DNA from 2 places in the Bacillus sp. C-3-6 genome. Region 1 is predicted to be linked to the other one. Evidence: riboswitches for the same ligand, from Rfam matches in the RefSeq annotation. Region 1 holds a riboswitch; the other holds the start of a gene.
The links. A riboswitch is a leader RNA that binds a small molecule or an ion and turns the genes downstream of it on or off. The one in region 1 is predicted to bind S-adenosylmethionine.
Positions count from the first base shown of each region.

Region 2: linked by a shared signal. The riboswitch ahead of mmuP (S-methylmethionine permease) and the one ahead of metI (cystathionine gamma-synthase/O-acetylhomoserine thiolyase) in region 1 are both predicted to bind S-adenosylmethionine.

Region 1 is NZ_CM137247.1:4,038,020-4,041,235, forward strand. Features, by position in the region: gene ACW0JX_RS20720 (bifunctional homocysteine S-methyltransferase/methylenetetrahydrofolate reductase) at 1-1,457, opposite strand, end outside; SAM riboswitch class I at 1,528-1,637, opposite strand; SAM riboswitch class I at 1,841-1,951, shown strand; gene metI (cystathionine gamma-synthase/O-acetylhomoserine thiolyase) at 2,046-3,158, shown strand; gene metC (cystathionine beta-lyase) at 3,155-3,216, shown strand, end outside.
Region 2 is NZ_JBSSBE010000002.1:26,802-30,017, reverse strand. Features, by position in the region: gene ACW0JX_RS26965 (SHOCT domain-containing protein) at 1-352, shown strand, start outside; SAM riboswitch class I at 1,124-1,231, shown strand; gene mmuP (S-methylmethionine permease) at 1,315-2,724, shown strand; gene mmuM (homocysteine S-methyltransferase) at 2,699-3,216, shown strand, end outside.

The sequences.
Region 1 (3,216 bases):
GCATCTATTTTTCGTTCCATTCGCTTAACCGCTGCTTTTAAGTGCCTCACGTGAGGATTAAATGCGCCGCCTACAGAAAACCTTGTCGCCGGTCCAATTGATTTCCCTAAAATTGAACGTCCATCGTTCATTTCTTTAATCATTTTAATGAGCTCAATAGAGGACAAATCGTATACAGAAGTTGCACCAGGAAAATCACCAACGCGCGCTGGATCACCAGTTAAAGCTAACACTTCTTCCATCCCTAACGCCGATAAACCTAACAAATGAGATTGTAGTCCAATGACGTTATGATCCCTACACGTTAAATGTGTCAATACCGGGATATCATGCTTCGTTAATAACGCACCCATTGCCATATTAGAAATACGAGGCGATGCTAATGAATTATCTGCTAGAGTAATAGCATCTGCTCCCGCTCTTTTTAAAGCTCTTGCTCCTTCAAAAAACCGCTGTGTATCTAACGTTTTCGGTGGATCTAATTCCACTACAACTGTCGTTTGTTTTTTCGCTTTCTCTGCTAGAGTGACGTGAGCCTTCGAACGTTTCTCATGCGTATGAACAACTTTCGGCCTTTGAATGGTGTCTTTTTCTATTACAGGTGTAACATTCGCAACAGCGTGCTTCATACTTTGAATATGTTCTGGAGTCGTACCACAACAACCACCTAATAACCGAATACCTTGCTCAATAAATCTCGGCGTCATCGCCTCAAAATAAGCTGGGCTTCCCTCATATACGTAACGTCCCTCCACATAATTCGGGAGACCTGCATTTGGGTATGCTGATAAATAGCCATTTTGCGGAATCGATATCATTTTGAAAGCCTCCGTCATATGAAGCGGCCCTAGTTGACAATTTAATCCAACAACATTTGCACCGTAATCTATAAGTTGCTTTAATATTTCATTGACATCATTTCCATTTTGAGTCGTACCTGCTTCATGTAACGCTAATTGAGCAACAATTGGAATGTTCGTTTGCTTACGCAATACTTTAACAGCATGAAGTAATTCAAATTCATCGTAAAAAGTTTCTAATAGTAATCCATCAACCTGTTCTTCTAGTAAAGCCCCTGCCTGTTCAAGTAGCATAAACTCCCTTTCCATATCAGTCGTTGTAACGGCTCCGATATGTTTCATACCACCAATTGTTCCTAAAATTGCATTTTTATCTGTCACAGATGCTTTCGCCAGTTTTACTGCCGCTCTATTAATTTCTGTAACTTGATTTTCTAAGCCGTACATACGTAATTTCGCCTCATTTGCTCCATACGTATTCGTTTGAATTACATCTGCTCCAGCAGCTACATATTGTTTATGAATCGATATAATTAAGTCTGGATCAGATACATTCAATTCTTCAAAGCTACTTTGCAAGCCATGTGAATGCAATAACGTCCCAACCGCACCATCACCTATTACAATTCCTTTTGATAATAAATCTAGTAATTTCACGAATCTCCCTCATTTCTATCAATATAAAAACCCCCTCTTCACTTTGAAGAGGGGGACATAATCGTTCCTCCTCTTATTATGCAAAACATTCGTTTTGCAGGTATTAGCACCGTTTCAAACATTTCGTTTGAAGGTTGCCGGGTTTCACAGGGCCTTTCCCTCCACCGCTCTCAATAAGAGTTGTCTTTATTATTTTATTTATGTAGCTAAAAGGAAATGCGTTCCCCTTTTAACAATGTTTGTTAATTTTTTAATAAATTTAGCATGCACAAAAGTAAAAGTCAATGACACTTGCGGAAAAATAAAAATTTTTCAAAATAAAGTTGCAATTCAATTATCTTTTGTTGTAAAGTTAAAAACATAATAAAAATTTCATACGAACATTCTTATCTAGAGAGGTAGAGGGACTGGCCCTGTGACGCCTCAGCAACCATTAACATTTTGTTAATAAGGTGCTAATTCCAGCAAATTGTGAAAGATTTGACAGATGAGAAGAAGACTCTATTCAAACCGAAAGCCTTCTTCTTAGAAGGCTTTTTTTATTTTATATTCACTTAATGTTTCAATTTAAAAAGGAGGAATTTTCACATGTCAACAATCGAAACAAAACTAGCACAAATCGGCAATCGCAGTGAAACTACAACTGGAACGGTTAATCCACCAGTTTATTTCTCAACCGCTTATCGTCATGAAGGAATTGGTAAATCTACTGGCTTTGACTATTCACGAACTGGCAATCCAACTCGAGGTCTTTTAGAACAGGCAATCGCAGACTTAGAATATGGCGAACAAGGTTATGCCTGTAGTTCAGGGATGGCGGCTGTTCTCCTCGTCCTTTCTCTATTCCGCTCTGGAGACGAACTTATTGTATCTGAAGATTTATACGGTGGAACGTATCGATTATTTTCTGAACATGAAAAAAAGTGGAATGTTCGATGTAGATACGTAAATACACAGTCTATTAAACAAATTGAGCAAGCTATCACAACTGAAACGAAGGCTATTTTCATAGAAACTCCAACTAATCCATTAATGCAAGTTACTGATATTGCTGCAGTCGCAACTGTAGCGAAAAGGCACGGACTACTTCTTATTGTAGACAACACATTCTACACACCTTATATACAGCAACCATTAACAGAAGGTGCTGACATTGTACTTCACAGCGCAACGAAATATTTAGGGGGACATAACGATGTACTAAGCGGACTTGTCGTTGCAAAAGGAAAGGAACTTTGTGAAGAAATCGCTCATTATCATAATGCATCAGGTGCAGTTTTAAGCCCATTTGACTCATGGTTATTAATTCGCGGTATGAAAACGTTAGCGCTTCGCATGAGACAGCATGAAGAAAATGCGAAAGCAGTTGTTGCATATTTAAATGATGAAGACGGGGTGACAGATGTATTTTATCCTGGAAGAGGCGGCATGATTTCATTTCGCCTTAAAGATGAAGCTTGGATTAATCCATTCTTACAATCTTTATCCTTAATTACATTTGCCGAAAGTCTTGGTGGTGTAGAAAGTTTAATGACTTATCCAGCAACGCAAACACATGCTGATATTCCTGAAGAAATTAGAACAGCAAACGGTGTATGTAATCGTCTTCTTCGATTCTCCGTTGGCATTGAAAATAGTAACGATTTAATTCAAGACTTAAAGCAAGCCATTAAACTTGTAAAAGAAGGTGTAAGAATATGAGTTATTCTATAGATACACTCTTACTACACAACCAATATAAACATGACTCGCAAACAGG
Region 2 (3,216 bases), on a different replicon from region 1:
CGGTGAAAAAACCATTGATATTAACAATATGACTGGTATTCAAATTAAAAAAGCCAATTTCTTCACAAATGGTTACATACAATTTATTTTTATGGGTAGTCAAGAGAGTAAAAAAGGGGTTATGGCTGCAGCAGCAGATGAAAACACAGTTATGTTTACAAAAAAAGAAGAAAAAATGGCTGTAGAAATTAAAGAGTATATTGAGAGTATTTTAGCTAATAAAAGCAAACCTCAAGTTTCTGCATCAGTAAGTGGGGCAGATGAAATATTGAAGTATAAAGAGTTGTTAGATCAAGGAGTTATTACTGAAGAAGAGTTTCAAGCGAAGAAAAAGCAATTATTAGGAATTTAAAAAAGCACTCATATGAGTGCTTTTTTTATTTTAAACCGAATTGAGATTTATTTTACAATTTACCTTCTTAGAACATGAAGTTCGCATTAGCACCAAATCCTTTTTCTACATTCCATTTATACATAATGGTATGAAGTTGTTCGCTAGCTTGCCCAGTCTATGATAAAACTTCCCCGTCGCTACCAATGATAGTTTTAACTTCGTCGTAACTCATTCCATTTTTGATTTAATTGAACTTAGTTTTGCTAATTCCAGGTTTATTTTTCGGAGCTTCTTCTTTCTTAGGCCCCTCTTTTTTGGGTTCTTCTTTTTTAGGCTCTTCTTTAGTAGCTGGCGCTTGTGTTTCTTGTTTAAGGGTACGGCCGCATACCCATTAACTTAAGAAAAGTAAACATCCCCAAAACAAAAATATGAGCTCATTTCTCGAAATAATTAATTGTAGAGAAAGAAAATTGTCATTTAGGGGGTACTTCAAAACCTTAGCTTGATGGCGATGGGGTCTCGTCACACATCTCTAAGTTGCGGTGATCCTCATAGCCAAAGAAGTAAGAAGATATTTAGAAGCGCATCAAATTTTGAGGAAGTGCTTGTGAACTGTATCATAAATAAATGAGGTTTTGTATGTTCAATTTTTAAATAATACCCAAGAAGGAGTGGATTGCAGTTATAGTAATACTCCTTTTTTTGTATTTCTATAATAGATGATTTTTTTAAAAAAACAGAATTGTCTTGACAGTTATTGAATGGATTGATAAGGTTATAAAAAAATATTTCTTATCCAGAGAGGTGGAGGGACTGGCCTTATGAAACCTCAGCAACAGGTCTGCTTAAGTAGACACTGTGCTAATTCCAGCGGGTGATAATCCTGATAGATGAGAGCTTCCGTTTTTATTTGTCAGTAGCGCCCTCTTTTTTAGAGTGCGTTTTTGTTTTTTCTGGATAGTAACTAAAGGAGAGTAGAAATGGAGAACAAAAATGGGCAAGAATTTCAAAGGAAAATGCAAGCACGTCATTTAGTCATGCTATCACTTGGTGGGGTGATTGGAACGGGCTTATTCTTAAGTTCGGGTTACACTATTCAACAAGCTGGCCCATTTGGAACAATTCTATCCTATTTGGTTGGTGCACTAGTGGTTTATCTAGTTATGCTATGTTTAGGAGAACTTTCCGTACATATGCCCGAAACGGGCGCATTTCATAGTTATGCAGTTAAATACATTGGACCGGGTACAGGGTATACAGTAGCCTGGTTGTATTGGTTAACTTGGACTGTTGCTTTAGGTTCTGAATTTACAGCCGCAGGATTACTTATGAAGCGATGGTTTCCATCGATTAATGTTTGGGTATGGAGTGCTCTTTTTGCCATTTTGATCTTTGTATTAAATGTTCTGACTGTTAAATTTTTTGCCGAATCCGAATTTTGGTTTTCATCGATAAAGGTTATAGCTATTGTGATTTTTATTGTGTTAGGAGTAGCGGCAATGCTAGGGTTTCTTCCGATGGCTCATTCAAAAGCAGCACCATTCTTTTCTAATTTTACAAGTGGAGGTTTATTTCCTCATGGTGCTACGGCCATTATGATGACCATGCTTGCGGTTAATTTTGCTTTTTCGGGAACAGAATTAATAGGCATTGCAGCTGGAGAAACAGCGAACCCGGAAAAAATGATACCGAAGGCCATTCGAACTACTCTGTGGAGATTGATCATCTTTTTTGTAGGAACGATTGTTGTTTTATCTGCGTTATTGCCTATTTCCGATGCGGGGGTATTAGAGAGCCCTTTTGTTGCAGTTCTAGAACGAATTGGGGTGCCATATTCAGCTGACATAATGAATTTCGTTATCTTAACAGCCATTTTATCTGCGGCAAACTCAGGCCTTTACGCCTCTTCTAGAATGCTTTGGTCGCTTGCTAATAAGAATATGATATCCCCCATTTTTGGAAAAATGACGAAGCAAGGTGTTCCAATCAACGCCGTCATTTTCAGCATGGTGGGTGGAGCTTTGGCTTTGCTCTCAAGTATTGTGGCACCAGATACTGTCTATATCGTACTTGTTTCCATTTCCGGTCTAGCAGTAGTCGTAGTTTGGATGAGTATTAGTGCTTCCCAGTTCCTATTTCGCAGACAATTTTTGAAAGAAGGAAATTCTGAAAAGGACTTGATTTATCGCACACCACTATATCCATTAGTACCAATTGCTTCTTTTATCCTTTGTCTGGCATCGTGTATTGGAATTGCATTCGATCCAACACAGAGGATTGCCTTATATTGCGGCATACCGTTTATTTTGTTTTGCTATGGAAGTTATTATCTAACAAAAAATCTAAAAAAGAGGGGCGTAGATTATGTCGAACAAAATCAACCCAATTGATGATATTTTATCCCAACATTCCATTATGATTCTTGACGGAGCATTAGCTACAGAATTGGAGGCACATGGATGTAATTTGGACGATCCCCTTTGGTCGGCACGTGTGTTACTAGAAAATCCAGAACTAATTTATCAGGTTCATTTAGATTATTTTATTGCTGGAGCAGACTGTGCCATAACAGCAAGCTATCAAGCTACTATTAGTGGTTTTTCCACGCGTGGAATACAAGAACAGGAAGCTTTGAAATTAATTAAGAAAACGGTGTTACTTGCAAGAAGGGCAAGAGATGATTTTTGGAAGGAAAATAGGCAAACGAATAGGCCTAAACCATTAGTTGTTGCATCAGTTGGGCCGTACGGGGCTTACCTTGCAGATGGTTCAGAGTATGTAGGCAACTATGGTGTGACAGATAAAACATTAGCAGACTTTCACCGTTCGAGAATGTCCGCGTTAATCGAAGCAGGTGCAGATCTATTGGCATTTGAAACGAT